One region of the Alcanivorax sp. IL3 genome, then DNA from elsewhere that is predicted to be linked to it. Evidence: predicted binding sites of a transcription regulator. Region 1 holds the regulator's gene; each other region holds the start of a gene.

Evidence for each region. The regulator LexA, encoded in region 1, represses DNA repair genes until DNA is damaged. The targets are predictions, from matches to a motif close to TACTGTNTANNTANACAGTA.
Region 2: recA (recombinase RecA) is a predicted target of LexA. The motif match lies at 2,336-2,355, and genes of this name have one in related genera.
Region 3: hrcA (heat-inducible transcriptional repressor HrcA) is a predicted target of LexA. The motif match lies at 3,256-3,275, and genes of this name have one in related genera.
Region 4: ACMG4M_RS07660 (PA0069 family radical SAM protein) is a predicted target of LexA. The motif match lies at 5,029-5,048, and genes of this name have one in related genera.

The regions. Positions count from the first base shown of each region.
Region 1 covers NZ_CP179931.1:2,355,594-2,363,269, reverse strand. Annotated here, with positions in the region: gene rlmKL (bifunctional 23S rRNA (guanine(2069)-N(7))-methyltransferase RlmK/23S rRNA (guanine(2445)-N(2))-methyltransferase RlmL) at 1-487, shown strand, start outside; gene ACMG4M_RS11035 (glutaredoxin family protein) at 487-711, shown strand; gene ACMG4M_RS11030 (DUF6482 family protein) at 756-1,061, shown strand; gene ACMG4M_RS11025 (TatD family hydrolase) at 1,167-1,988, opposite strand; gene ACMG4M_RS11020 (DUF1499 domain-containing protein) at 1,936-2,352, opposite strand; gene lexA (transcriptional repressor LexA) at 2,384-2,998, opposite strand; gene ACMG4M_RS11010 (Crp/Fnr family transcriptional regulator) at 3,317-3,967, shown strand; gene ACMG4M_RS11005 (universal stress protein) at 4,105-4,551, opposite strand; gene topA (type I DNA topoisomerase) at 4,823-7,573, shown strand.
Region 2 covers NZ_CP179931.1:2,687,162-2,694,837, reverse strand. Annotated here, with positions in the region: gene ACMG4M_RS12535 (hypothetical protein) at 1-206, opposite strand, end outside; gene ACMG4M_RS12530 (LysR substrate-binding domain-containing protein) at 313-1,200, opposite strand; gene ACMG4M_RS12525 (wax ester/triacylglycerol synthase domain-containing protein) at 1,448-1,660, shown strand; gene ACMG4M_RS12520 (CinA family protein) at 1,790-2,278, shown strand; gene recA (recombinase RecA) at 2,433-3,470, shown strand; gene ACMG4M_RS12510 (regulatory protein RecX) at 3,463-3,930, shown strand; gene ACMG4M_RS12505 (sulfite exporter TauE/SafE family protein) at 4,145-4,912, shown strand; gene alaS (alanine--tRNA ligase) at 5,089-7,676, shown strand, end outside.
Region 3 covers NZ_CP179931.1:713,468-721,143, reverse strand. Annotated here, with positions in the region: gene dnaK (molecular chaperone DnaK) at 1-949, opposite strand, end outside; gene grpE (nucleotide exchange factor GrpE) at 1,071-1,685, opposite strand; gene hrcA (heat-inducible transcriptional repressor HrcA) at 1,938-2,987, opposite strand; gene ACMG4M_RS03340 (RDD family protein) at 3,296-3,814, shown strand; gene recN (DNA repair protein RecN) at 3,850-5,517, shown strand; gene fur (ferric iron uptake transcriptional regulator) at 5,765-6,166, opposite strand; gene ACMG4M_RS03325 (outer membrane protein assembly factor BamE) at 6,442-6,939, shown strand; gene ACMG4M_RS03320 (RnfH family protein) at 6,949-7,248, opposite strand; gene ACMG4M_RS03315 (sodium-dependent transporter) at 7,248-7,676, opposite strand, start outside.
Region 4 covers NZ_CP179931.1:1,638,626-1,646,301, reverse strand. Annotated here, with positions in the region: gene ACMG4M_RS07680 (tetratricopeptide repeat protein) at 1-1,385, opposite strand, end outside; gene ACMG4M_RS07685 (rhomboid family intramembrane serine protease) at 1-1, shown strand, start outside; gene ACMG4M_RS07675 (alpha/beta fold hydrolase) at 1,416-2,054, opposite strand; gene ACMG4M_RS07670 (TetR/AcrR family transcriptional regulator) at 2,054-2,671, opposite strand; gene ACMG4M_RS07665 (SDR family NAD(P)-dependent oxidoreductase) at 3,027-3,788, opposite strand; gene ACMG4M_RS07660 (PA0069 family radical SAM protein) at 3,957-5,012, opposite strand; gene ACMG4M_RS07655 (NAD-glutamate dehydrogenase) at 5,217-7,676, opposite strand, start outside.

The DNA.
Region 1 (7,676 bases):
GCGCTTCCTCAACCTGTTTGCCTACACCGGCTCGGCCACCGTGCATGCGGCTGTTGGCGGCGCCAAGCGCACTGTTACCGTGGATGCTTCCAAGCGCTATCTGGAATGGGCAGCCTGCAATCTGGCCGCCAACGGCTTCTCCACCGAGCAGCATGAGCTGGTGCGCGCCGATACCATGCGCTGGCTGGACGAATGCCAGGAACAGTTCGATCTGGTGTTCTGTGATCCTCCGACCTTTTCCAACAATAAGTCGCGCAGTGACTTCGTGGTGGAAGAGCACCATGGGGAGTTGATCCGCAAGATCATGCGTCGGCTGGAGCCGGGCGGGGTACTGTATTTTTCCTGCAACTACCGGCGTTTCCAGCTCGACCCGAGTATCAGCAAATGGTATCAGGTAGAAGATATTTCCCGCTGGAGCATCCCGGAAGATTTTCGCCGCAATGACAAGATTCATGTCTGCTATGCCATTCGGCATGTGGAGGACTGATGAGCGTAGTGCTTTATACCACGGTGGGCTGTCACCTCTGTGAACAGGCCTGTGAACTGGTCGCCATGGTGTCACCGGACCTTACGCTGACACTGGTTGATGTGGCCGAGGACGATGAGCTGCTGGCCCGCTATGGCGAACGCATTCCCGTGCTGATGAAAGAGGGGCGGGAGCTGGGTTGGCCATTCGGTCTACTGGATGTGCAGCAGTTTCTGGCAGGCTGAGTGATTGATGCGGGCTTCACAGCGGCAAGATCATCATTGCTGTTATGGAAACGATCAGCCCCAAAAAACTGCACAAGCGCAAGGCCGATGAAGTCGAGATTTTCTCGGCCTGCCTGTCCGTGTGCACCGTCAAAGTCCGCTTCGCGGATACCTGGTACTGGGTGACCGACGACAGCGGTAAAATCATGCGCTTCAATGGCCCCGAGCACGCCAATAACCAGCTTCAGACCCTGTCTACCGACTCCGCACATTTGCTCCATCATTCTGCCCATGCGGAAATGGTCGGTCAGCCGGAAGGGGAGGTGATCCCTCCGCTTCGTGTGCGCTTTCACTGGCGAAGCCAGGTCTGACCTGTTGGAGTCTTGCTCGTAAGGGGAAGGCTTGAGTCTGGTGCCATTACCTGCTCAAGAGAGATTTCGCTTTGTGAGCAAAGCTCCAACGGTTTCGGGTTTCGGTTATCTGAACAGCACCCGCGCATTATCACTCGTCATACCCGCCACCCGGGCCACATCTTGTCCCCGTAAACTCGCCACCCGCTTACCTATCCAGGGTAACAATGAAGGCTCGTTGCGCCGCTTTTTCGGGGGCGCTTCCGGCAGATCCCGGGGTAGCAGATAGGGCGCGTCGGTTTCCAGCAGCAGCCGGTTATCGGGGATGTTGTGTACCAATTCCGCCAGCGGCTTGCCGCGGCGCTCATCGCACACCCAGCCGGTGATGCCAATGTGGCAATCCAGATCCAGATAATCAAAAAGCGCCTGGCGTGATCCGGTAAAGCAGTGCACGACCGCACCGACAAGGTGATCCCGGTAGGCTTTCAAAATGGGCGCGAAGCGTTCGTGGGCATCGCGTTCGTGGAGAAACACCGGAAGCTGGTATTCCACTGCCAGGGCCAGCTGGGCCTCGAAGGCACGTTCCTGATCCGGGCGTGGGGAAAAGTCACGATTGAAATCCAGGCCCATTTCGCCGGCGGCTTTTACGCTGTGGTGGCTTAACAGTTCCCGCATCTCCTTTTCCAGGGCCGGGGAATAGAAGCGGGCGCTATGAGGGTGAAGGCCAGCGGTGGAAAACAGATCATCGTGCTGGCTGGCCAGCTCCATGGCCTGGCGGGATTCGTCCACATTAGTGCCGGTGAGAAGTTGCCAGTTCACCCCGGCAGAACGGGCCCGCTCAAGTACCTCATCCTGATCATCGCGGAACTGCTTGTCGGTCAGATTAACGCCGATATCAGCCCAATGGGGAATGTCGGTCTTGAAGTGAGTAGTGTGAGGTTCTTGCATCAGGGGCCTGCTCCGCCAGTTGTTCGCGCAGGGATTCTACCCGACGACGGTTGGCACCTAAATCCCAGTAGCCGACCCGTGATGCGGAGCGTACCTCTACCACGCCGTCTTCACGAATATAGAATGTCACATCATCCACGAAACGCAGCAGTCGGCTGGAGAAGCGGGCCTGGATACGGGACTGGCCGACCACATCGAACTCGACGCGGTCAAGTTGCCGCAGCAGGGCCTGTAGGCGAGTCATGCTGGCCTGGCGAGTTTCTGCTACCTGCAGAGGCGCCACCCGGCGATCTTCGTCTTTGGCCAGGCTGGAGACGCAGTTGGGCGAATCCGGGCAGGGGGCGAGCAGATGCGTATCGGACATGGCGGCAACACTCATAAATAGCAGAATGGCACTAGAAAGAATTCGGATCACGGATCAACCCCACGAAAATACCCTCGATGATCAGTTGATCAGCCGGCACCTTGATCGGCTCATAAGCCTCGTTAGCCGGTAACAGGGTGGCGCTGGACTTGTTTAACTTTAGGGTCTTTACCGTGACTTCTTCGTCAATGCGGGCAACCACGATCTCACCGGAACGGGCCACGTTGGATTTGCGTACGGCGATCAGGTCGCCATCGAAGATGCCTGCCTCGATCATACTGTCGCCCTGTACCTTCAAGAGGTAAGTGGGGCGTTGCTTGAACAGCCCCTGGGGCACCGGCACGGTACGTTCCACATTTTCGATGGCCTCGATGGGAACCCCGGCGGCCACTTTGCCGACTATCGGCAGTTCTTCTTCCGACCAGTAGGCGTTGTCGAGCAATTGAATGCCACGGGAGCGGTCACTGTGGAGTTTGATAAAGCCCTTTCTTTCCAGGGCTCGCAAATGGTCAGAGGCGGCATTCTTGGACTGAAAGCCCATGATGTCGGCAATTTCCGCGCGAGTGGGTGCCATACCGGTATCGGCGATGCATTCGCGGATACAGTCCAGCACCTGTTGCTGGCGATCGGTGAGTTTGCTGCTCATAACCTTCTCCATGTTTCCCGCAGGATTTCGGTTCCATACCCGGGCGTCATCGACGCTTCTGGCTAACCAGGCTGTCAGCCAAGGCTGACAAACAGTGCTACAAAACCGATGCTAGCATAGGTACTGATAATATGAACAGTGCTATTTGAACAGTTGTGGCGGGCTGAATTTTACCAGTTTCGGGAGGATATCGTTGCCCTGTGGTAGCGGTGGCACTAGCATATTGCAGGGAGCATCTGAATGGTTGCGGGTCTTTGTGTTGATTCGCCCGGCAGGCGGAAGCTTCGATAATAATTCCATCAGACCTGGGGATAGTAGATGGAGCAGGCCAATAATAATGACTTCGGCCAACAACGGATCCGGCAGCTGTTATCCGGTGTCCCGTTTTTCAATGAAATTGCCCGTGATGATCAAAGCGAATTTGCCCAGCTTGAGCAGAATACCCGCCTTTGGGTAGCCGGTTCCGGTGACACTGTGATTCGTGCCGGGGATGTGGATTCCACCCTGTATTTCCTGCTGCGAGGGCAGCTTGAGGTGCTATCTGATACGACTGGAGACGCGCCGCTTTATTACGTATCGCCGGGGGAGGTTTTTGGCACTCTTTCCATGTTGCTCGGTACTCCCCGCAGCGCCACGATCAAGGTGTCAGAGACGGCCCGCGAAGCGGTATTGGTGAGCCTGGATTTCAATGAATTCAACGAGGATGACAGCCCTTATTCATTGAGTACCCGGCTGGCGTTCTTCCACATGATCGTTCACCACATCCGCTGGACCCTGGAAGTCAAACGTATGCAGTCGCCGGACCATGAGCTGGTCCAGTCCATGCGCAAGCTACCGGTGTTTCATGGAGAAAAAGGCACCCGGGAAGAACTGGCCGCCCTCAAGGTTCAGGCCCAGGGACTGGCGGAGCTGCTATGTCGCTGGAACGAGGAAGGGCCGGAAGGGACAGGGGCGTTGCAGCTCACTTGAAGGCAGTGAATAGTTAACAGTTTCGCGGAACAGGTTTTCTGTTTTGTGAACGTAAGAGGCCGCGTCCAGGGGATGGACGCGGCCTCTTACGTTTCAGTCAGGGATGCGCCGGCACGCGCGCTATTAGCTATTAGCTATTAACTGCCTTTCTGATCGACCTTAACCGCCAGCACATCACAATGCGCCCCCGGTACCAGGCCGCGGGCAGTTGAGCCCAGTAGCAGGGCCAGGCCGCTGCGGGTGTGGCTGCCTACCACGATCAGGTCGGCGTCCAGTTTGTCGGCCTGATCGAGGATGGTCTTCTCGATGGAACCCAGCTCCACATGGACATTATCGGCGGGTATCTGGTAGCGGCCGGCATAGGTGTCGGCGGTTTCCCGGGCCTGTGTCATTAGCCCGCTTTGCAGGTCGGTCACATCCATGGGCACATCGGCGCCATAGGCCAGTGCCAGTGGCTCGATCACATGGATCAGATGCAACTCTCCGTCGTTGCCGGAGAGCACCCCGGCCGCCCGGGATAGCACCTGGGCAGACTCGTCACTGCAATCAATGGCGACCAGAATTCGGCGATAGGGGCTTGTCACGGTTCTCTCCCTGAAATGGTGTCTTTTCCGCAGTATAACGCTCTTTGGGCGGCTTGCCAGAACCTGTTTCTCACTGGGAGGGTTGCCCAAGACCCTCTCTCTGGTCTACTACTAAAAAAGGACGGTCGGTGACAGCAGAGCTTGACCCGGCCATACCGGCGCTGTCTAAATAGCGCCCGAAGAAGACTGGCGCCGCCTGTGTGACCGCCATATCGGGGCACTGTAGTCGGTGCGCTCTGTTCAACAAACCGCCGCCATTGAGAACCTGAGAATGGGAAAAACTCTTGTTATTGTGGAGTCGCCTGCCAAGGCCAAGACCATCAACCGCTACCTGGGCGACGACTTCGTAGTGAAGTCCAGCGTCGGCCACGTACGCGATCTGCCGGTCAGTGGTGGCTCCAAGAAGAGCACCCCTCAGGAACGCGCCAAGGAAGCGGCCTACACCCGCTCCCTGCCCAAGGAGGAGCGCGAAGCCTATAAAAAGAAGAAGGCCAAGGCCCAGTTGATCAACCGTATGGGCGTGGACCCGGAACATGGCTGGAAGGCCCATTACGAGATTCTTCCCGGCAAGGAAAAGGTGATTGATGAACTCAAACGTCTTGCCGCGAAAGCCGACCGCATCTATCTCGCAACGGATTTGGACCGCGAAGGGGAGGCGATTGCCTGGCACCTGCGGGAAGTGATCGGTGGTGACGATACCCGCTTTGACCGGGTCGTCTTCAACGAAATCACCAAGAAAGCCATCCAGGCCGCCTTCGAGCAGCCCGGCAAGCTGGACCTGAGCCGGGTGGAAGCCCAGCAGGCTCGCCGCTTCCTGGACCGGGTGGTGGGCTTCATGATCTCGCCGTTACTGTGGGAAAAGATTGCCCGTGGCCTGTCCGCCGGCCGGGTGCAGTCCGTCGCCGTGGAACTGGTGGTGGAGCGTGAGCGGGAAATCCGTGCCTTCATCCCGGAAGAATTCTGGGAAATGCACAGCGATACCCACAGCGAGCAGGGTGAAGCCCTGCGTCTGGAAGTGGCCAAACACAAGGGCGTGAACTTTCGCCCGGACAATGGTGACGACGCGGAGCAGCACCGCCAGGCGTTGCAGCAGGCCGGCACCCTCACCATCAGCCAGCGCGAGCAGCGACCCACCCGGTCGAAGCCTTCTGCACCCTTTATTACCTCCACCCTGCAGCAGGCAGCCAGCACCCGCCTCGGTTTCGGGGTGAAGAAGACCATGATGATGGCCCAGCGCCTTTATGAGGCCGGCCATATCACCTATATGCGTACCGATTCCACCAACCTGAGCAGTGATGCGGTAGCCGCCTGCCGGGAATGGATTGGCGAGAAGCTGGGTGACAAATACCTGCCCGAGAAGCCGCTGTCCTACAGCAGCAAGGAAGGCGCTCAGGAAGCTCACGAAGCGATCCGCCCCTCTGATGTGCGCCGCACTTCCGATTCTCTCAAGGATATGGAGCGTGATGCCCAGCGTCTGTACGAGCTGATTCGCCGTCAGTTCATTGCCTGTCAGATGCCGCCGGCGGAATACCTGAGCTCCACGCTCACCGCCACCGGCAATGACTACGAGTTGAAGGCCAAGGGTCGCATCATGAAATTCGACGGTTGGACCCGTATCCAGCCGCCGGCCTCGCGCAAGGGCCAGGAAGATACCCTGCTGCCGGATGTGAAAGAAGGCGACAAACTGACCATCAATCAGGTGGACATCGATCAGCATTTCACCAAACCGCCGGCACGCTTCACTGAGGCCAGCCTGGTGAAAGAGCTCGAGAAACGCGGCATCGGGCGCCCATCAACCTATGCAGCGATCATCTCCACCATCCAGGATCGTGGTTATGTGCGCCAGGATAACCGCCGTTTCTATGCGGAAAAGATGGGCGATATCGTCACTGACCGGTTGACGGAAAGCTTCCCCAATCTGATGGATTACAGCTTTACCGCCCGGATGGAAGAAACCCTGGATGAAATCGCCGAGGGCCGCCGCAACTGGCAGGATGTGCTCGACGATTTCTATCGTGATTTCGTGGGCAAACTGGAAGCCGCCCAGGGCGAGGGTAGTGGCAAGCAGGCCATCGGCGGTATGCGTGCCAACCTGCCCACCGACACTGACATTGATTGCCCCAAGTGCGGCCGTCCCATGCAGATCCGCACCGGTTCCACCGGGGTCTTCCTGGGCTGCTCGGGCTACAGCTTGCCGCCGAAGGAGCGTTGCACCGCCACCCTGAATCTGCTGCCGGGCGAAGAAGCCGAGTCGGTCAATGCCGATGACGAGGAAGCGGAAGCCAAGGAACTGCGCAACAAGAAGCGTTGCCAGAAGTGCGGCACGGCCATGGAAAACTACCTGATCGACGAAAAGCGCAAGCTGCACATCTGCGGTAATAACCCGGACTGTGACGGCTACGTGATCGAGAAGGGCGAGTTCCGCATCAAGGGCTACGATGGCCCGGTGCTGGAGTGTGAAAAGTGTAGTCACGAGATGCAGTTGCGCACCGGCCGTTTTGGTAAGTTCTTCAAGTGCACCAACGAAGAGTGCGGAAATACGCGCAAACTGCTCAAGAGTGGCGAGCCGGCACCGCCGCGGGCGGACCCGATTCCCATGCCGCACCTCAAGTGCGAAAAATACGATGACGACCACTATCTGCTGCGCGACGGTGCTTCCGGCCTGTTCATGGCGGCGAGCAAGTTCCCGAAAAACCGGGAAACCCGGCCACCGCTGATTCTGGAAATCCAGAGTGTTGCCGAGCAGCTCGATCCCAAGCACAAGTACCTGGCCGAGGCGCCAGCGAAAGACCCGGACGGCAATTCCGGGGTGCTGCGCTACAGCCGCAAGGCCAAAGAGCAGTACGTGATGAGCGAGATCGACGGCAAAGCCACTGGCTGGATGGCCTTCTATCGGGACGGCAAATGGGTCGAGGAACAGACCAAAAAGGCCCCGGCGAAGAAAAAAGCCGCCGCGAAGAAGAAAGCGGCAGCTAAAAAGAAGGCCCCGGCAAAGAAAAAGGCCGCCACCAAGAAATCCTGACCGCCGTTATTTGTAGTAGCTATGCTTGCATGGCGAACCGGCTCGCGACGGCCATGTTTTTTCGCCATGCGAGCATAGCTCCTACGGTCAGGTTAATCCGTTA
Region 2 (7,676 bases), 330 kb from region 1:
GCCAGCAGTCGGTAGAGGCCAGACTTGATCACGCCGGGCAGACTGCTCAGGCCACTGATACCCAGCAGGGTGCCTTGATAGTCGCCTTGCAGTTCGTTCTTGCGCGGCGCTGGAAGGGTAGCGAACAGAGCATCCAGTTCGTCCTGGCGGTGCCGGGCAAGGAAGGTGCGCGGGGGAAAAGGAGCAAGGGGTTTAGCGACTGCCATGGTGCAAATTCCTTATAGCGTCTTTGCACATCAATCTAGGTAGTCAGGGGGGCTTGGACAAACGATAAAAATTAATGTTTCGCGTTAGGCTCGCTAATCTGAATCATCATGCCGGCAACGTGGCAAGCCGTGTCTTGAGCCAGTCGATGAAGGACCGGCCGCCTTTCGGGAGTTCAGCGTTGTCCGGGTAAACGGCGTAGATGGCGTTGTCCAATGGGCCCAAGGGCGGAAAGGGTGCTTCCACCCGGCCGCTCTGTACCAGGGAGTATTCCACCGGGTAGAGAGCGAGAGCGGCACCGAGGGTTTCGGCGGCCTGTATCGCAGCAGGGTAATCGTCGACGTAGTACTGGGGACCCTCCGGTTCCGGTAGTCCCAGTTGGTTGAACCAGTGCTGCCAGGCCTGGGGGCGGCCGGTCATGTGAACCAGCGGCACCCTTGTCATGGCTTGAACATTGCCAGCTAGCCCATAGCGGTCGGTGAAGCCGTTGGGGGTGAAGACCTGGATCATCACTTCGGCGAGTTTTTCGTGACTGAGGCCGGGCCAGGGAGGTTGCCCGTAGCGGATAGCCAGATCAAACGAACCTTGTTGGAGATCCATGTTGGCCAGATTGGTTTCCACTTCCAGTTCTACTTCGGGGTGCTGCTCGCGGAAAGTTTCCATGCCAGGCAGTACCACCCGTGCAGCAACCGGGGGCATCATGCTGACCCGCAAGCGACTGTGAAGCGGTGTTGTCAGAGCAAGTGTGGCGCGACGTAGCCCTTTGAGATGTGGCTGTATCTGGTTCAGGTAACGGGTGCCTTCTTCGGTGAGGGTCAGGGCGCGGTTATGACGTTCGAACAGCGTGACACCCAGACTCTCTTCCAGTTGCTGGATCTGCTGGCTGACGGCTGAGGGGGTGATGTGAAGTTGCTTCGCCGCTTGCTTGAAGCTGAGCTGCCGGGCGGCGGCTTCGAAGGTCATCAGAAAGTTCAGATTTGGAAGGGGTCGACGCATGCTGTTTCCATTCTTTTGTTCGCTATTCTTCTGACGCCAACTCGGCCGGCCAGTCACCAACCATAGCATGCCAGCCTGTCTCGGCGGGTGCCCAGGGGATGGGTGATTCGAGTGCTCTGTTTTTACGGGGCTGTTCAGTTTGCTATCGATGATTATATTGGACAGGTGTATTGCGGCATGGTGGATGTGAAAGGCATCTGTCGACCGTTCAAACAGAAGCTGTATTCGCGGGTCTCGGGCAACCTGGATGCTTTCCTGGATTACCGATAGCAACTTCGATATCGACTATCACGTGCGTCATTCGGCTCTGCCGCGCCCGGGCCGTATTCGTGGGTTGCTGGCGCTGATGCCGCGGCTGCACGTGCAGCGTCTCGATCCCCGCCGCCCTGGTCCTCGGCGTGGAATACCCTCTTGCCGCGCAAGCGCCGCTAGGGCTCTCTGGCCCGTGCAGGGATGTTGAAACCCCTGCGTAGTCTTCAACGCGGCACAGAGCAGTTTGTTAGGTGGTGTCGGCACGGCTCCATGGTCGGTAAACTAAGGCTCTCTGATCTCCCGACCTGTGGGAAATCGACAATTCAGGAAGGCAAGTGTGACACAAGGCTCAATTCAACAGGCGGCGTTGCAGCTGTCAGAGAATCTGCTCAAGCAGCAACTGATGGCGGTGACAGCGGAATCCTGTACCGGCGGTGGTATTGCTCAGGCGCTTACTGAGATTCCCGGTTCCTCACGCTGGTTTGAACGTGGCTACGTATCCTATTCCAACGAGGCTAAACAGGAGCTGCTGGGGGTGAACGCCGAAACCCTTGAGACGCACGGTGCGGTGAGTGAAGAGATCGCGCTGGAGATGGCCTGTGGTGCCGTCGCCCGCTCACGGGGCCATATTAGTGTTGCGGTGACCGGTGTGGCTGGCCCGGATGGCGGCACGCCTTCCAAGCCGGTGGGGACGGTGTGGATTGCCTGGGGCCAAAAGCTGGGCTATGCCGAGGCGCAATGCTTTCATTTCGAGGGTGATCGTCACGCCGTTCGTCAGCAGACCATTCTGGAAGCCATCAAGGGCTTGAATGCCCGTCTCCAGTAGTCACAATCTGCCCATTGGATAAACAGGGTTGCAAAGGACAGGAATACCTGTTCATAATGCTGTCCATATTGTCAGTGCTGTCCGAAAGGTCAGCCAGAACGGATCAGATAACGGCGATGCAATGACTGTCACGCCGAAACGGAGAGGGGTCATAATGAGCGATAAATCCAAGGCGCTGTCCGCCGCACTATCCCAGATCGAACGTCAGTTTGGTAAAGGTTCCGTGATGCGCATGGGCGATCGCAAGCGCGAGCGCATGCCGTCCATTTCCACCGGCTCCCTGGGGCTGGATATTGCTCTTGGTATTGGTGGTCTGCCGAAAGGGCGTATCGTGGAAATCTATGGCCCGGAATCCTCTGGTAAGACCACCCTGACCCTGAGCGTGATCGCCCAGGCGCAGAAGAAAGGCGCTACCTGTGCCTTTGTGGATGCAGAGCACGCCCTGGACCCGGACTATGCCGAGAAGCTGGGCGTGAACGTGGATGACCTGATCGTGTCCCAGCCGGACACCGGTGAGCAGGCACTGGAAATTACTGACATGCTGGTGCGTTCCGGCGCGGTGGATGTGGTGATTGTTGATTCCGTGGCGGCACTGGTGCCGAAGGCCGAAATTGAAGGCGAAATGGGTGACACCCACGTTGGCCTGCAGGCTCGTCTGATGAGCCAGGCGCTGCGCAAGATCACCGGCAATGTGAAAAACGCCAATACCCTGGTGGTGTTCATCAACCAGATCCGCATGAAGATCGGCGTGATGTTCGGTAACCCGGAAACCACCACCGGGGGTAACGCCCTCAAGTTCTATTCCTCCGTGCGCCTGGATATCCGTCGTATCGGCGCGGTGAAGCAGGGTGACGAAGTCACCGGTAACGAAACCCGCGTGAAGGTGGTGAAGAACAAGGTATCGCCGCCGTTCCGTCAGGCCGAATTCCAGATTCTTTACGGCCAGGGCATCAATCAGCTGGGTGAAGTGCTGGACCTGGGTGTGCAGCAGGGCCTGGTGGATAAATCCGGTGCCTGGTATGCCTACAAAGGTGACAAGATCGGCCAGGGCAAGCAGAACGCCTGTGAGTACCTGCGTGAAAACCCGGCTGTCGCCGAGGAAATCGAACAGGAAATCCGCGCTCGCTTGCTGCCTGATCCCACTGAGGCGCCGGCTGTCAAGGAAGAGGAAGCCGAAGCCGGCAATGAGTGAACCGCTCACTGAATCCGAACTGCGCCAGCGGGCTGTCAGCCTGCTGGCGCGTCGGGATCATGCCCGCCGGGAGCTGGAAACCAAGCTGTACCGCAAGCTCGGTGAGCAACCGGCGCTGCCAGCGGTGCTGGCCTGGTGTGACGAACACGGCTTTATCGACGACCGGCGCTTTGCCGGTTTTTTTGTGCGTTCGCGCATCGATCGCGGGCAGGGCGCCCTGCGCATCCGGCAGGAACTACAGCTGAAGGGCGTGGATAACGAGCTGATCGCCCAGGCCCTGGCAGAGGCTGAGGTGGACTGGTTCGCGCTGGCCCGGGAGGTGCGGGCTCGGCGCTTTCGTCAGTACCCTGGCAAGGACCAGAAAGAAAAAGCTCGCCAGCTAAGGTTCCTGCAACAGCGCGGTTTCAATGCCGAACAGAGCTTTGCTGCGCTGGATTGTTCCCCGGAAGACGAGCTGTAGTTCGTCCTTCCCGTTTCCCATCGCTGCTATCCTCACCCCGTTGGAGCTTTGCTCGCAAAGCGAAGGGCTGACGTTACCCGGATGATTCGCCTTGCGAGCAAGGCTCCAACGGTGCCGGTTTGTGGTCGACGGAGCCAGCCCGGTAATTTTTCCTCTTGGTTTGAATTCCGTTCACGGCGTATCCTTCGCTTTTGCGGCTTGTGTGAGATTTTCCATGGAGTACCTGTCTGATCCCTGGTTGGCGGCAGCCATGCTGGGTGCTGGTGTATTGGCGGGTTTTATCAACACCCTGGCCGGTGGCGGGGGGCTGCTGATCCTGCCGTTGCTGATGCTCAGTGGCATGAGCGCGGCATTGGCTAACGGCACCATGCGGGTAGGGGTGCTGATACAAAGCGTGGAGGCGGTGCGCCAGTTCAACAAGCGCGGCACCATGCCGTTCAAGCCGCTGCCAGCGATTCTGGTGCCCTGCCTGCTGGGGACGCTGGTGGGTACTCTGGCGGCGTCCTATCTGCCGGAGTCCATTCTCAAACCGGTATTGCTGACGACCTTGGTGGTGGTGGCACTGATTATGGTGTTCAAACCCAATCAACTGTCGCCAGCAGCGGATGAGCTGCCACTGCAACCTAATGACTCTGTTGCCGGCTGGTTGGGCCTGTTCTTCTGTGGCGCCTACGGCGGCTTTGTGCAGGCGGGCGTGGGCTTTGTGTTGATCGCGGTGCTGGTGGGCCAGCTCCGCTATGACATGCTGCGCGGCAACGCCCTGAAGCTTGCCATCACCGGCAGTTTTACCGTGCTGGCCCTGGGCATTTTTGTGGCCCGCGACCAGGTGGCCTGGCTACCGGGCCTGCTGGTGGCTGCCGGCACCCTGCTCGGCGTACGCCTGGGGGTAGGCTTCGCCCACCGGGTCTCCCCGACAGTGCTCAAGCGTATTTTGCTGGTGATGGTGCTGGCGGTGTGCCTGGCGGCGGCGATCAAGGGCTAGAAACAAGCTACGAGCTGCTAGTTTCAAGCTATTAGATTAAAGAAGGGCTACCTTCTGTTTTCGGGTTGTTCTCGAAGCTAGAGGCTAGTAGCTCGCAGCTTACTGAACCATCGCAACCGGGCCGGCAGGGCGGTATACTCGGCGCTCTCTGATAGCCAGCCGATAATGTTTCTCCTATGAAGAGTGCTGAACTACGCCAGGCCTTCCTGGACTACTTTGCCAGCCAGGGGCACGCCAAGGTGCCATCCTCCTCGCTGGTGCCCCATAACGACCCCACCCTGCTGTTCACCAACGCGGGGATGAACCAGTTCAAGGACGTGTTTCTGGGTCGTGAATCCCGGGATTACACCCGTGCCACCAGCTCCCAGCGCTGTGTGCGTGCTGGTGGCAAGCACAACGACCTGGAGAACGTGGGTTACACGGCGCGGCATCACACCTTCTTCGAGATGCTGGGTAACTTCAGCTTCGGCGATTACTTCAAGCGCGAAGCTATCAAGTTCGCCTGGGAGTTCCTCACCGGCACCCTGGGCCTGCCTGAAGAGCGCCTCTGGGTCACCGTGCATGTGTCCGATGATGAAGCGGCGGATATCTGGCTGAAGGAAATGGGCGTCAGCGCCGAGCGTTTCTCCCGCCTGGACGAAGATAATTTCTGGCAGATGGGTGACACCGGCCCCTGTGGTCCCAGCTCGGAAATTTTCTACGATCACGGGGCGGATGTGCCCGGCGGTCCACCAGGGTTCGAGGGCGAGGATCTGGATCGCTACATTGAGATCTGGAACCTGGTGTTCATGCAGTACGACCGCCAGCAGGATGGCGAGCTGAAGCCGCTGCCCAAGCCCAGCGTGGATACCGGTATGGGCCTGGAGCGTATCGCGGCGGTGCTGCAGGGGGTCCATTCCAACTACGAGATCGACCTGTTTCAGGCGCTGCTGCAGGCCGCGGCAAAAGCCACCGGCTGCCAGGATATGGAAGAGAAATCCCTGCGGGTGATCGCCGACCATATCCGTTCCGCCAGCTTCCTGATCTGTGACGGGGTGATCCCGTCCAATGAAGGCCGTGGCTACGTGCTGCGCCGCATCATCCGTCGCGCCCTGCGTCATGGCCACAAGCTGGGCCAGGACAAGCCGTTCTTCTCCACCCTGGTGGGGGCGCTGGTAGAACAGATGGGCGAGGCCTATCCGGAGCTGGTTCGCGAGCAGGCCCGTATCGAGAAGGCGCTGCTGGCGGAAGAAGAGCAGTTCGGCCGCACTCTGGCCGCAGGCATGAAGGTGCTGGAAGCGGCCATTGCCGAGCTGGACGGCAAGGAGCTGCCCGGCGAGGTGCTGTTCAACCTCTATGACACCCATGGCTTCCCGCCGGATCTCACCGCCGATGTGGCCCGTGAGCGGGAGTTGACGGTGGACATGGCCGGTTTTGAAAAAGCCATGCAAGCCCAGCGTGAGCGGGCCCGCGGTGCCGGTAGCTTCGCTAATGATTACAGCGACCGCCTCAACATCGAGGCGGTGACTGATTTCTCAGGTTACGAAAAACTGGCGGACGAAGACGAAATCGTCGGCCTGTTCAAGGACGGCGAAGCGGTGGACGCTCTCCTGGCCGGGGAAGAAGGCATGGTAGTGCTGGCCAGCACGCCGTTTTATGCAGAATCCGGTGGTCAGGTGGGCGACAGTGGTTTCCTGGTGCAGGGCGACAACCGTTTTGCGGTGTCCGATACCAAAAAACGCCAGGCGGCCCATGTGCACCTGGGCAAGGTGGAAAGCGGCAGCCTGAAAGTGGGCGAGAAAGTGTCCGCCTACGTGGATGTGGATCGCCGTCGCGCCATCATGCGTAATCACTCTGCCACCCACCTGATGCACGCCGCCCTGCGTGACGTGCTGGGCGACCATGTGCAGCAGAAAGGCTCTCTGGTGGCGTCTGACTATCTGCGCTTCGACTTCTCCCATGGCGAAGCGGTGAGTGAAGCCCAGCGCGAGCAGATCGAGATTCTGGTCAATCGCCAGATTCTGGCTAACACCCCGGTCACCACTGAATTGATGGATATCGATGCCGCTCGTGAAGCCGGTGCCATGGCTCTGTTCGGCGAGAAATACGACGACCAGGTGCGTGTGCTGAGCATGGGCAGCGAGGGGTTCTCCAAGGAGCTGTGTGGCGGTACCCACGTGAGCCGCACCGGCGATATCGGTCTGTTCCGTATTACTCTGGAAGCGTCAGCCGCTGCCGGTGTGCGCCGTATCGAAGCGGTCACCGGTGAGCATGCCCTGGGCGTCATGCGTCAGCAGGAGAGGGCGCTCAGCGAGATCGCTGCCACGGTGAAAAGTACCCCGGACAACGCCGCCGAGCGGGTACGCAGCCAGGCGCAGAAAGTCCGCGAGCTGGAAAAGGAAATCGAACGCCTCAAGCAGAAGCTGGCCAGCGGTGCAGGCAGCGACCTGACCGATGAGGTGCAGGAGATCGGCGGCGTGAAAGTACTGGCTACCCAGCTTGATGGTGCCGATGGCAAGACCCTGCGGGTTACCATGGACAAGCTGAAAGACAAGCTGGGTTCGGCGATTATCCTGTTGTCCGCCGTGGAAGGTGACAAAGTGGCCCTGGTGGCCGGTGTCACCAAGGATCTAACCGGCCGCTTCAAGGCCGGTGATCTGCTAAAGCATGTGGCCGAGCAGGTGGACGGTCGCGGCGGTGGTCGCCCGGACATGGCCCAGGGCGGGGGCAACAACCCTGCAGCCCTGCCGGCGGCCCTGGAAAGCGTGAAAAACTGGGTGTCTGA
Region 3 (7,676 bases), 1.6 Mb from region 1:
GGGAGCGGCTAACCAGATCACCCACCAGGGATTCCAGCTTGGCACGGGTCACTTTCACCACCAGGTGCTTGGGGCCGGTGCTGTCTGCAGTGATGTACGGCAGGTTCACTTCGGTCTGCTCGGCGGAGGACAGCTCGATCTTGGCTTTCTCGGCCGCTTCTTTCAGACGCTGCATGGCCAGCGGATCGCCGCCCAGGTCGATGCCGGAATCTGCCTTGAACTGATCTGCCAGGAAGTTGATCAGCGCCAAGTCGAAATCTTCACCACCCAGGAAGGTGTCACCGTTGGTGGCCAGCACTTCAAACTGGTGCTCACCATCCACTTCGGCAATCTCGATGATGGAGATGTCGAAGGTACCGCCACCCAGGTCGTAAACCGCGATAGTGCGGTCGCCGCCTTTCTTGTCCAGGCCATAGGCCAGGGCCGCCGCGGTCGGCTCGTTGATAATGCGCTTCACGTCCAGACCGGCGATGCGACCGGCATCCTTGGTGGCCTGACGCTGGGAATCGTTGAAGTACGCGGGCACGGTGATCACGGCCTCGGTAACGGCCTCGCCCAGGTAATCTTCCGCGGTCTTCTTCATTTTCTTCAGCACCTGCGCAGAGATCTGCGGCGGCGCCATTTTCTCGCCCTTCACTTCCACCCAGGCGTCGCCATTGTCGGCCTTGGTGATTTTGTAAGGGACCATCTTGATGTCTTTCTGAACGACGCTGTCGTCAAAACGACGGCCGATCAGGCGCTTAACCGCGTACAGGGTGTTTTCCGGGTTGGTCACCGCCTGACGCTTGGCAGACTGACCGACCAGGGTTTCCTTGTCGTCGGTGTAGGCGATGATGGACGGCGTAGTGCGCGCGCCTTCAGCGTTTTCAATAACCTTGGCTTTATCACCTTCCAGCACGGCCACACAGCTGTTGGTCGTACCCAGGTCGATACCGATAATCTTACCCATATCTCTCGTTCTCCTTCACACCAGCCGGGCCCCTTTCGGCGACCCAGGCAGTTGAATTGTTAATTCGTCTGGCATCTATATGGCGCTGCTGCGCGCCGTTTCAAGGGGCCAGTACCGCTTTTTACTCAGCCGCCTTGCTGACGATGACGCGGGCCGGGCGGATCAGGCGACCATTCAGCTGGTAGCCCTTCTCCAACACGTCGATCACGGTGTTGGGCTCCACATTGGGCACCGGCACCATGGTCATGGCCTCGTGCAATTCCGGGTTGAACGGCTCGTCAGACGGGCTGATCTGCTCCAGGTTGTACTTGGCAAACGCATCGAGCAGCGACTTGAGGGTCAGCTCGATACCTTCACGGGCACCCTGCAGGGCGTCGTCGTTAGCATCCAGAGCGGCCAGGCCGCGCTCCAGGTTGTCCGCCACGCTCAGCAGATCGCCAGCAAACTTCTCCAGGGCGAACTTGCGGGCGTGCTGCACGTCGCGCTCCGCGCGCTTGCGCACATTCTGGATTTCCGCCTGAGCGCGGATATCCGCCTCACTCAGGGCTTTCTTGACCTTGGCCAGCTCGGCGTCCGCCTCAGCCAGCTTTTCTTCCACAGAAGGCTCTTCTTGCGCGGAAGGCTCTGCCTGCCCGGCATCAGCCTGGGCCGCCTCAGCCTCCTTCGCCGCCTGCTGCTCTTCGGCAGTCTCTACCTGCGGCTCGGCGTTTTTAGGGTCTTTTTCCTGATCACTCATTCTCTACTCCACATCCCAATCCGGGCTTTTCCAGGAAAGCGGGCAAATATATGGGAGCGGATGGCGAGGATTCAAGGGGGGAGAGGGGCAATGGACAATTGATAATGGATAATTGATAGCGCGCGGGATGATCTGGTGCCATAGGCATCCTGGAAGCCGCGCCCATGGCCCTCTCGCGCCCTTTACCCCCTGAAATCAATAAAGCCGGGGCCGCGCCGTTATCAATTATCCATTATCAACTATCAATTCGGTTTATAGCTGGGTTAGGGCCGCCGAGAGGATTTTGGCGGTGATATCCACGGTGGGGATGACCTTTTCGTAGTCCATACGAGTGGGACCGACCACGGCGAGGACGCCCACCGGACCATTGTCTGCCCGGTAGGGGGCCGAGATCAGCGAGTAATCCTCGAACGGCTGGAAGCCGGATTCCCGGCCAATAAAGATCTGCACCCCGTCCGCCTTCATGGAGCGCTCCAGCAGGTGCAGGATGTCGCGCTTGTGGCTGAAGGCATCGAACAGATTGCGCAACTGACCGATATTGTCGGCTTCTGCGGACTGCAGCAGGTTGGACTCACCGGACACCACATAATCCGAATCCTCCTGCTCCGTGCGCAATGCCTTGCCGGCCACGGCAACCGCCGTCTGCATCAGCACATCCATCTGTGCTCGATCCGCATTCATGGTGTTAAGCAGCCCGTCGCAGATACTGTTCAGATCACAGCCCGCATAGGTGTGATTGATGTAGTTGGCCGCCTGACGCAGCTCCACCTCATCGTAATCCCGGTCGGTATGAATGATGCGGTTCTGCACCTCGGAGCGGTTGACCACCAGTACCACCAGCACTCGCTTGCCCGATAACGGCAAGAATTCCACCTGCCTCAGAGTCGTCACCTCCCGGCGCGGCACCGCCACCAGCCCGGCCATGCGGGTCAGCTCCGCCAGGGTTCGCGATGCCTGGGCAATCAGCTCCTGGGGCGACTGCTCCGGCGCCAGCAACTGACCCAGTTCCTTTTTCAGGGAGCGGTTGCCCGGGCGCTCCATGACACTGGACGCCAGCAGGGAGTCCACATACAGCCGGTAACCCAGCTCCGTGGGCACCCGCCCGGCGGAGGTATGGGGGCTGGTCAGTACACCGAGATCTTCCAGCTCCGCCATGATATTGCGGATGGTGGCCGGGCTGACGGTGAGCCCACTGCCGGAAGCCAGGGTCTTGGACCCCACCGGTTGACCATCGCGGATATGGCGCTCTACCAGCGCCATCAGCAATCGTTGTTTGCGTTCGTTCAGATCCAGCTTCGTCATAGCGGTATATGTACCAGAAAACCAGTGGGACATTATATACCTGAATCCGTGACTTCAGCATGGATGCATGGCGTAAGAATTTGTTGTCACAGGGAATTTTCTGAACAAGCGTCGTATCAGGCAATACGATCGACTGAAGAAAATGTTCTGTGGCGGCAAAGGCTTGCGTCAGGCGCCGCGATGAAGCCACGGATTCAGGTACACAGCCTTCTCGTTCGGAGTTTATCGGGGGCTTACACTGGCGCCCGGAATCCCCTAAGATTAGAAACACTGCCCAAAAGAACAGTTATCGTAACAAGGACGTCACCATGACCGACAGCAACAACCCCTACCAGAGCCCCGCCGCCGACATGCAGAATCGCCCGACCCCGGACAACCCGGAGCTTGCCAGCCGCTGGTACCGCTTTTTCGGCGCCCTGATCGACGGCCTGGTCCAGCTCGCCATTATCGGCCCTATCGTGTTCTTTTCCGGCACCTGGGCGGACATGATGGCCAACAATGGCGCACTCGACCTGACCGCCACCCTGGTCTGGTTCATTGTCGGTGAAGTGATATTCCTGGCCCTGCAGGGCTGGCTGCTGTTCAACCGCCAGCAGACCATCGGCAAGTGGCTGCTGGGCATGAAAATCATCGGCATGGAGCAGCTGGACGTACCCCCCGGCAAACTCTACGGCCTGCGCTATCTACTGTTCCATGTGCTGGCACAGGTGCCCGGCATCAACCTGGTCATGCTGGTCGATCCGCTGCTGATTTTCCGCAGTGATCGCCGCTGCCTGCACGATCTGCTGGCTGGCACCCAGGTGATACAGGTCCCTGCCACCCGCTAATCGTCACACTGACTCGCCCGTTTCGGAGAGATACCATGCTGACCCATCTGAGCGTTCGTCACTTTGCCACCGTGGACCAGTTGGAACTGGAGCCGGAAAACGGCCTCACCGCGATCAGCGGGGAAACCGGGGCAGGCAAGTCCGTGATCATCGATGCCCTGGGCCTGACCCTGGGCGACCGGGCCGACTCCAGCATTGTCCGCCACGGCCACGACCGGGCGGAAGTGCTCGCCACCTTTGATGTCAGCGACAACCCGGCCGCCCGCCAGTGGCTGGCCGATCGGGAGCTGGATGATGATGACCAGTGCCTGCTGCGCCGCACCGTGCGTGCCGATGGTCGCTCCCGGGCCTATGTAAACGGCACCCCCACCCCGCTGGCGGAAGTGCGAGAGCTGGGTGAGCGACTGATCAGCATCCACAGCCAACACGAACACCAGGCTCTGATGAAGAAAGAAGCCCATCGGCAGCTGCTCGACAACTTTGCCGACGCCCGCGATCTGGCCAACACCGTGCGCGAACACTGGCGCCACTGGCAAAAGGCCCGCCGCGCCCACGACGACGCCCTGAATCAGGCCCGCGAGCAAAACGAAAAAGAAGAGCTGCTGCGTTTCCAGCTGGAAGAGCTGGACGCCTTGGCCCTGCAGGACGGCGAACTGGAACAGCTGGAGCAGGAACAGCAGCGTCTGGGCAACGCGGAAAGCCTGATTCGCACCTGCCAGCAGTCTCTCAACGCCCTTTATGAAGGCGATGACGGCACCTGCAACGATCATCTCAGCCAGGTCAGCCACTGGCTGGACGAGGCTCGCAACCAGGATGAAGGGCTGGCCACCATCGCCGACACCGTGGAATCCGCCCGCCTGCAGGTAGAAGCCGCCGCCGATGACCTGCGCCATTACCTGGAACGGCTGGACCTGGACCCGGAGCGCCTGGCCCAGGTGGAAGAGCGGCTGAGCCAGAGCTACACCCTGGCCCGCAAGCACCGCATCCGCCCGGAAGAACTGGTGGAGCACCACCGCCAACTGCTGGCGGAGTCCGACGCCCTGGGCAATGTGGATGCCCACTTGCACGCCCTGTCCGAGCAGGAAGCCGCGGCCCAGCAGCAATACATGGACAGCGCCCGCCAGCTCAGCAAGGCCCGCCGCAGTGCCGCCAAGAACCTCACCCAGCAGGTACAGAAACAGCTCACCGCGTTGAGCATGAAAGCCGCCAAACTGGAAGCCCAGTTGGGCGAGTGTGCCCCCGGCGCCGACGGCCTGGAAGACGTGGAATTTCTGTTTTCTGCCAACCCCGGCCAGCCCCTCAAAGCCCTTGGCAAGGTGGCTTCCGGCGGCGAACTGTCACGGGTAAGCCTGGCTATCCAGGTTATTTGCGCCCGCAACCTGACGGTACCGAGTCTGGTATTCGATGAAGTTGACGTGGGTGTCGGTGGTGGCGTGGCCGAGATCGTCGGCCGACTGCTACGCGAACTGGGCAGCCACGCCCAAGTGCTGTGTATCACCCACCAGCCCCAGGTGGCCAGCCAAGGACACCAACACTGGCAGGTACACAAGATTCAGGGCGACGACACCACCCACACCCGCATTCAGGGCCTGGATGACAACGCAAGAATTGAAGAGTTGGCGCGCATGCTGGGCGGTGTGGAGATCACCGAATCCACCCGTACTCATGCCAGAGAGATGCTGAGCAAGGCCCAGGCAGCGTAGGAAGGCAGTGAACAGTTAATAGTGAATAGTTAACAGCAGCCCTGTAGGCCCTTCGCGCACTGACTGACGAAAAGAGTGCACCCCGTTGGAGCTTTGCTCGCAAAGCGAAGGGCCCCGATCACCGCGCCGGGCCCGCCGAGGGGCTTTCGCCATGCAAGCATGGCTCCAACGGAGCTAACCAGGAGAGAGGGGCAGCCGCGTGTCACACGCAGGACACACCCGCGTGCGATGTAAAGCAGCCTCCTCGCTACTTCTTCGGCTTGACATACAGCACCAGCGAGTGGTCCATGATTTCGTAGCCGTGCTCCTCGGCAATGGCGTGCTGGCGCTTCTCGATCACATCATCCATGAACTCGATCACCTGGCCGGTTTCCATGCACACCATATGGTCATGATGGTCCTCGTCTGCCAGCTCGAAAACGGCAGAGCCACCCTCGAAGTTGTGGCGCAGCACCATGCCCGCCTGCTCGAACTGAGTCAGCACACGGTAAACGGTGGCCAGCCCCACATCCTCGCCGGCGTCCATCAGCGACTTGTAGATGTCTTCGGCGCTCAGGTGGCGCTCTTCAGACTTCTCCAGTTGCTGCAGGATTTTCACCCGCGGCAGGGTCACTTTAAGGCCCGCTTTTCTGAGATCCTGATTATCCAATGCGTATGCTCCAATTTGCCAAAAGGTGGCGATGCCCCTGAATTCGTGACTTCACTGAGGCGCCTGATGCAAGTCTTTGCCGCCACAGAGGATTTTTTTCAGTCGATCGCATCCCTGATACGACCCCCTTCAGAAAACCCTCTGTGGCAACCAATCCCTACGCCATGCATCCACGCTGAAGTCACCGTTTCAGGGCGATATGAAAAAAGCGGGAAACTTGTACCGCTACTGCAAGTCTGTATTATCGCCCGAACACTTAGTGAAGTCGAAAAACCATGCCACGAATTCTAGCCGTCCTCAGTCTGACAGCCCTGCTCGCCACCACTGGCTGCAGCTCCTTGCGCTTTCCCGGCGTCTACCGGATCGATATTCCGCAGGGCAACTTCGTCACCGAGGAAATGCTCGGCGAGCTCCAGCCCGGCATGAGCCCGGAGCAGGTTCGCTACGTGCTTGGGGCCCCCACTCTGGTGGACCCGTTCACCCCTGACAAATGGTTTTATCTGATGACCTACCGCCCCGGCAAGGGCGACAACGTCAGTCAGCAGATTGTGCTGCACTTCGAAAATGGCAGCTACAGCCGCCATGAAGGCGAAGTGATCGAGGACTTCCGCAAGAAAACCAGCTCGCAGCAAGACCGCGAATTGCAGCGCAAACTGGACCAACGCAAGCAGGAAGAAACCACCCCCGAGCCAGCCCCTGCTACCCAGCAATCGGCGCCAGATCCGGAAACGCTGCCTCAGGAACCGACCGACCCAGGCCAACCAGCAGCCTGATCCGCACCATCAGCGGGCCTTTTCTGCCGCCCGCTTCTTGCGATTGAGCTTCGGGTCCGCCTGCAGCGGGCGGTAGATCTCCACCCGCTCGCCGGGCTTCAGCACCTGGCCGGCCGGATTGGCCACCACCTTGCCGAAAATCCCCATGGGCGCCTTGTCCAGCACCAGCCCTTCGAACTGCTCTTCGATACCGGACAGCTTTGCCGCCTCCAGCATGGTAGTACCTTCCGGTACATCCAGGCCGATCAGACGCTGCTTGTCCGGCAGCGCATAGGTCACTTCCACATGAATACGCGCATCACCGGCCATCAAGGGGACTCCTGCTCCACGGGCACCTTAGTGCCACCCTCTTGCGGCAGCGGCGCGGCAGTATCCTGCTGCGCCGGCGCCTCGCTGGTAACCGCATCCACCTGTTCCTGAGCCAGCGCCTCTGCAGCCTGAGCCTCCTCTTCTGGGGCGAAGGTCGCCCAGATGGAATAGACAAACAGCGCAATCACCGCCACCGGTGAAAAAATCCGCACCAATGCCCGCCATACCAGATAGAGCTTGAAGTTCTGCATGGCCAGTTCCTTGCGCGCCTGGGTTTCCTTCATCACCCAGCCCGCAAAGATAGCAATCAGCAGCCCGCCCAGGGGCAACATTACCGTGGTGGACAGGAATTCCATATTGTCGAAGAAAGTCCCCACCAGGAAGGTGTGATCCTTCCATACGTTAAAGGACAGCACCGAGCCCACACC
Region 4 (7,676 bases), 720 kb from region 1:
AGACGCTGGAATACCTGCATGGCTTCGCAGGATTCCTGGCTCTGAAACTGATCGGGAAAGTGCTTTTCCACAAAGGCCAGCAACTTGCCCGCCCGGAGCAGATCCCCGTGCTGCTCCATATACAATCGGGCCAACAGCACATAGGCCGTGCCCAACAATGGGAAGCCCGGCGTTCGTTGATGCAGGTTTACCAGCAAATGCTGCGCTTCTTTCAATCGCCCCCTCTCGTACAACGCCTGGGCCAACGACAAAGACAAACTGCCTTCTTCTTCAAAGCGGAATCCCGGCTGTTGCTGCTGGGCTTCCAGCCAGATCTGCACAGCGGAACCCTCGTTGCCATTGGCCAATTGCTGGCGAAGAAAACGGGCAAGATGCGCCTGCCAGGGTTTGTCTTTTTCCAGCAAGCGCAGCAGACGCAGTCGGCGCCAGTTCAGTTCCTGGTGCATTGGGGCTGCATTGAGGCCACGATTTACCACGCCCAGCGCATCGTCAAAACGCCCTTCCTGAGCATAGATATGGGCAGAACCCAGCGCTTCTGCCACATCAAAATCATCCGCAGCCAGGGAACGCCCCCGGGGCTCATCTTCTGCCAGCCCCAGTTCGCGGGCCTTTTCATTGAGCATGGCGCCCATCATGGCAGAGGCAACAATCGTCGTATAAGCAGAGAACGCCGTACCCAGAAATACCAACACCTGAAGATCACTCTGGGTTTGCAGTAACGACGGAGCAGCCGTCACCGCCATCACGGCAAACCACAAAAGCAGGTAGGACACCCCGACAGTGACCACCAGCTGCAACCAGCGCAACGGGTTCAACGCCATGCGCAGAGATCGACTCACTGCAAGAATCATCACCGCCGCCGGCAACACCAGCGCAGCCAGGGCCAGCAGCCCCATGGCCAGAACCATGGACGTTGAAACCAGCAACAGGGGCACCGTAAACAAGGTAATCAACAGGACGATCTGCTTGACCAGCAAGCCACCTTCGGACATCACATCCATCGGGGATGGCGGTACCCAGTCATCGCCAGCGACCTCCGCGATCACTACCAGCGAATAAACAAACAGGGTGAGAGCCAGAAACAATAACAACAGGCCCGTAAGCAGCCCCAGAGACAGCACACTGGCAATGCCCAGAGACAGAATCAGCCATAACGCCGGTGGCTTGAGCGGGTATTGCAGGATTTCCCCGGAGCGTTGCCAGAATGGCGTTCCAGGCTCACCATCGCCCTGCCAGTCCAGCTGTTGGCTGCACAACACACAGCGCGGCAAGCCAGGACGAAAATTCTCTTCTCCACCCGGCACACACTGCCCACAAAACCGTTTGCTGCAACCGGAGCAATGCCAGCTCCCTGGCTTCTTCAGGTGATAATTACAGGCTTCCATGTCACTCCCTTACCCTTCCCTACCGGCACGTCATTGTGCCGCTCTTATTTCCCTGATGAACAATGCTGCCCTGACAGCAGCGTCACCAATCAAATCGGTCTGCTCAAGACCACTGCGCTTTAGTGGTCGAAAATCATGATCCCCATGGGGCAGCCAGTGTAAAGAGATGGCTTGCGGCAAACCATAATTCGTCACCTCCTGCGGCTTGCCGAAGGGGTCACGTTCACCCTGGCAAATCAGCATGGGGACAGCCAGATGTGGCAGATGCTCAGTGCGGGTTTTCTCCGGTTTTCCCGGTGGGTGAAACGGGTAACCCAACGCCACCACTCCATGGATAGGCGGACAGTCTGTTTCCGCTGCCAGCAGTGATGCCATGCGCCCGCCCATGGATTTGCCCCCGATCCAGATCGGCAGATTGTCGTCCGGCAACGCCGCCAGTACGTCCCGGAAGTGCGCCAGCAACTGCGGGGCGCGATTCGGCGGGAACTTGCGTTGTTCCTGGCGACGGCGCGCCATATAGGGGAACTCGAAACGGACAACGGAGATTCCCCGATCGGCCAGAGCTTCCGCCATGGCGTTCATGAAGTCACTATCCATGGGAGCGCCAGCGCCATGGGCCAGCACCAACAGCGCCGCTGGCTGCTCGGCACAGTTCCACAGCAAATCCATCACAGCGCCATCTCCAGCGCCTTGAACTGGGCCTGCAGCGCCGTTTTGAAATCTACCCGAAAAAGATCCAGCCCAGGTGTATCAAGCACCTTCTCTACCACCGGTGCCGGATGACTGACAGCCCAGCAGCCGATCAAGGTTTGCTGTACCTGCATCAGATAAGTGGCCGCCTTATCGCTGGACAGACCATAGGCCTGCTGCAGACGCTGAGCCAATTGCGCGAAATGCGCTAGCAGGGACTGTTTGAACGCTAAGGCCGCCGCCTCATCCAGATTCTGTTCCAGCACTGAGTGCAGGATCGCTGTGAGCCGGCAAAACAATGGGCGCGCCACCAGCATCTCCGACAAGGCCTGCCACAGTGGCAAGCTGTCATCCACTGGCGCATGGCTTACCCGCTCAAGTTCATCCAGGTACAAGCCAAGAAACAGCGCTTCCTTGGAAGGGAAGTAACGATACAACGCCGCCTTGGTGACGCCGGCCCTGCGGGCAATGGAGGCAAGGCTGATGGCTTCGAAACGCTCCTGCTCAAAGAAGGTTGCCGCCGCCGCAAGAATCTGGGCGCGCCGTTCCGCCTTCTGCTCAGGTGAGCGGGCGCGCTGAAAAACACATTCGGCCATAGGGAACCTCTGATTGAATCAGGAATCAGTGCCAGATCGCTCATCATGCAAGCATGATTTTCCGCCGACATTAGTATCCAGTCGGAACCTGCAGGGGCGCCGAGCGTAGGGTTCAGAACTGCACCAGAAAAATTGATAATGAATAATTGAGAATTGATAACGTGCGGGATAGTGCCTTTATTCTCAAAGCCCGGATGCCGCACTTGCATTTTGAACGCGGCTTCTGAGTTTTCCAATCAGGCAGGCGTTTGATCGCGTCGTTATCAATTATCCATTCTCAATTATCAACTTAACGGTATTGGTGCAGTTCGCCTAAGGCTCAGTGCACCCTACGCCAGAGATCCGCCAGCGCAGATTACGCCTGAAGCATGCCTGCCAGTCGGCGGGTAATCATACGGGGCGAGAACTTGCCCATCCACACCAGCAGCAAATTTTTCAGGCCGGGAATCACAATGGCGCGACGGCGCCCTGCCAGAGACTTTTTCACCACCGCTTCGGTAGTCATGGTGCCAGCCTTGAACAACAGGGTATCGGTCATGTGGGCTTCGGTAGCAAACTCTGAATCGGTAGCACCTGGACACAGAGCGCTGACCGCGATCCCGTTACCTTTCAGCTCTTCGTGCAGGCCTTCAGAGAACGACAGAACAAAGGCCTTGGTGGCGTAATAAATGGTCATGTTCGGGCCTGCCTGAAAGGCCGCCGAAGACGCCACATTGATCACAAACGCATCCTTAGCCTGCTTGAGCGCCGGCACCAGACGCCAGGTCAGATCTACCAGGGCTGTCACATTCACCTGCACCATATCCAGCTGCCGCTGCAGATCCAGATCCGCAAACTGCCCGCGATCACCAAAGCCGGCATTGTTGATCAGGCCAGTCACCGCGATCTGCTGTTGCTCCAGCGCCTTTGCCAGCTCGGCGGAGGCTTCCGGCTGCGCCAGATCCGAGGCGATGCAGGCAACCTCAATACCGTTTCGCTCGCGCAACTCGCCGGCAAGGGCCTCCAGGCGATCCAGGCGCCGGGCCACCAATACCAGGTTGTTCCCTTCCATTGCCAATTGCCGGGCAAATTCCTTACCAATACCGGCACTGGCGCCAGTAATAACGACCGCTTGCATAGCTTTTCTCCATTAAGTAACCATCGGTCACTAATTTAGAGAAAAATCACCGATCTGTAAATAACCGCTGGTCACTTAAATGAGTTGCGCCTCGACACTACCTTTTGAGAGCCCTGGTTTTCAGTGCAATCTTCGCTTTGCGAGCAAAGCTCCAACAGCGCCATCGCTTCAGGTCTCCCCTTCTGCCACGCCCCACAGGTTGAGCTGGCCATGGGGACCTGGTGGCACAAAGCCACTGCAATCCAGAGATTGTTCTTCACGGGCCTGCAATCCGGCCGCTTTGCAAGCGGATGCAAAACGCTGGCGCAGCAGATGCGCCCAGGCCCCCTGCCCGCTTTGTCGCTGGTGCCAGCGGCTGTCATAGACGGCGCCACCATGCAGATCCCGCATCACCGACATCACCTTCTCCGCCCGCTCCGGGTAATGCTCATGCAGCCACTCCTCCCAGAGCGGCCCCACTTCATGGGGAAGTCGCAACACCACATAACCCGCCTGCTGAGCACCGGCCTGGGCCACCTGCTCGACAATATCTTCCAGCTCGTGGTCGTTGATGAAAGGAATCACTGGCGCCACCAGGGCAGTTACAGGCACCCCGGCCCGGCTCAGCTCACGAATCACCTTGATGCGCTCACGGCCACCACTGGCCCGTGGCTCCAACTCGCCTTTGAGGCGGTTATCCAGCGTGGTCACGGACACCGCCACCGACGCCCTGCCCAGGCGCGCCATGGGAGCAATCAGGTCAAGATCTCGCAGTACCAGGGTGCTCTTGGTGATCAGGCTGAAGGGATGCTGGCAATCCACCAGCACCTGCAACAGTTCCCGGCTTATACGCCGTTCTCGTTCGATGGGCTGATAAGGATCTGTCACCGTACCCAGCACAATGGGCCGACAGCGATATCCTGGCTTGCGCAAACTATCGCGCAGTACCTCTGCCGCATTGTCCTTGCAGAAGATTTCACTCTCGAAATCCTGGCCCGGTGACAGATCCACATAGGCATGATTGGGGCGGGCATAGCAGTAGATACAGCCATGCTCACAGCCCCGGTAGGGATTGATGCTCTGCTCAAATGGCAGGTCCGGGCTGCGATTGGTCATGATCAGGCTTTTTGCCTGTTCACGGTGATAGCGGGTGGGCCGGTTTACCGGCGCGTCATCCATATCGCTATGGCTGACGGCAAAGCGTCCCGGTATCTGGCTGAAGGTACCCCGGTTCACAGCAGGCATAATGGCTCCCGTCGAATACTGTCTTTTTGTACAGTATATCGAGAAGAGCCCGGACTCAATACTTTTTACCCAACTACGCCCAGCCAGCCCGGTGGCGCCTTGCTCGCAAGGCGAATGGGAGTATTGATCACCAGCATATGGCGAAGCGGGCAACCCCTTCGCCATGCAAGCATAGCTCCAACGAAGTCTGGTGGCATAAGTGGCCTACAAACTCCGAAGCTTGCGCAGCTCCCTTACCCCGACTGCAAGTGTCATGAAGTCGTGGGGGCTGTCTGCCTGCAGGGTTTGCAAGCGGTGGATGCCGAAGGCGACCTTGCGGCTGGCCTTGTCTTCCCACGCAGCAAAGCGAGCGGCGGCGTTGTCGCCCTCCTGTTCCAGTACCTTGGCAGCCACCTGGCGGTGCAGGCGATAAGAGTCTTCGCGCAGGTTGGCGCGGGCCAGGGCCTGCCAGCGACCCTGTACGCTCAGGTCGATGATGGCGGACAACAGCCAGAGGATCTGCAGGCGATCCCCGACCAGGAAGTAGACCTCCGCCGCCAGTTTCAGCGGCACCTGGGCCTGGGAGGCCAATTCGATCACGTCCGGCGCGCTGCCCAGCACCATGGTGTTGGCCAGCAGGCGAGCTTCTTTTTCCGGCACGCCATCGTCGCCCATGCCGGCCACCGCCTGATCCCACTCCTGACGGTAACTGCCTGGCAGGATATCCGGCAGCATGGCTTCCAGCTCACCAATGGACTTGCGATAGCGGTTGACCGCTTCCGCCACCGGGCGACGACCCCATTTGTAATGGATCAGCCAGGTGGTGACGTGTTTCATCAGGCCGATGACACGACCATAGAGGCGCAGCTGCACCTGGCTGTCCACCTTGCCATCCAGCCCGTCCACCGGTGCCCAGTAAAGGTCCCCATCGAACACCGCGTGAGCCATGGCATAGGCCTTGACGATACGGTGCAGGGACAGCCCATGCTCATCGGCATAACGGTGGACAAAGGAAAAGCCCATACGATTGACCACCGCATTGGACAACACAGTGGCAATCAGCTCCCTGCGCAACCCATGCGCCAATAAATCCTCGCGGAAGGATTCCACCAGCTCTTCCGGGAAATAGTTGAGTACGTCCTGATCGAAGAAGGGGTCGTCCGGCACATCGGTGGCCAGCATGGCATCAAACAAAGCATTCTTGGTGTAGGACAACAACACCGACAGTTCCGGCCGTGTCAGCCCTTTGCCCCGGGTGCGGCGCTCACTGAGCCCCTCGTCATCCGGCAGGTATTCCACCGAGCGGGTCAGCGAGCCCTGGCGCTCCAGAGTGCGCAGGTGGTTGGCGTGTTCGTCGAGACGGCTGGCGGCATTGAATTCCAACAGGCTCAGGGCCAGGCATTGCACATAGTTGTCGCGCAGTACGGCCGTTGCCACGTCATCGGTCATCCGCTCTAGTAGCGGGTCACGGGTTTCCCGGTCCAGGCGACCATCACGCAGCCGCTGATTGAGTGGAATCTTGATGTTCACTTCCCGGTCGGAGCTGTGCACGCCACCGGAATTGTCGATTGCATCGGTGTTGATACAGCCGCCGTTCAGCGCGTACTCGATCCGCCCCAACTGGGTCAGCCCCAGGTTGCCGCCCTCGCCCACCACCTGACAACGCAGGTCGCGACCATTGATACGGATGGCATCGTTGGCCCGGTCGCCTACCTGTGCCGGACTTTCGTTGCTGCCTTTCACATAGGTGCCAATGCCACCGTTCCAGAGCAGCTCCACCGGTGCCTTTAGGATGGCGGTGATCAACTCCGCGGGTGTCAGGGTACGTTGCTCGATACACAGAGCGTTACAAGCCTGCTCACTGAGGGTGATGCTTTTGGCACTGCGCGACCAGACCCCGCCACCGTCGGAAATCAGCGATGCATCGAAATCTTCCCAGGTGGTGCCACGCGTGTTGAACAGCCGCTGACGTTCGGCAAAGGTGGTCATCGGGTCCGGGTCCGGATCAATGAAGATGTGCATGTGGTTGAACGCGGCAACCAGCTTGATCTGTTCGGACAGCAACATGCCGTTGCCGAACACATCGCCGCCCATATCGCCGATGCCCACCACGGTAAAGGGCGTTGTCTGGATATCCTTGCCCGCTTCCCGGAATTGCCGCTTAACGCTCTCCCAGGCACCGCGGGCGGTAATACCCATCTTCTTGTGGTCGTAGCCGGCACTGCCGCCGGAGGCAAAGGCATCGCCCAGCCAGAAGCCGTATTCATCGGCCAGGCCATTGGCGATATCAGAAAAGGTCGCGGTGCCCTTGTCAGCGGCCACCACCAGATAAGGGTCATCGCCATCATGACGGACCACGGAGGCCGGCGGCACCACCTGATCCCCGACCCGGTTATCGGTGATATCCAGCAGGCCGCGAATAAATTCCTTGTAGCAGGTGATGCCCAGCTGCTGCCAGGCCTCCCGGTCCGCCGGGTTGCCTCGCTTGAGCACAAAGCCGCCCTTGGCACCCACCGGCACGATAATGGCGTTCTTCACCATCTGCGCCTTTACCAGGCCCAACACCTCGGTTCGGAAATCCTCGCGCCGGTCAGACCAGCGCAGCCCGCCCCTGGCCACCGGACCACCACGCAGATGGATACCTTCCATTTGCGGTGAATAGACGAAGGCTTCATACATGGGCAG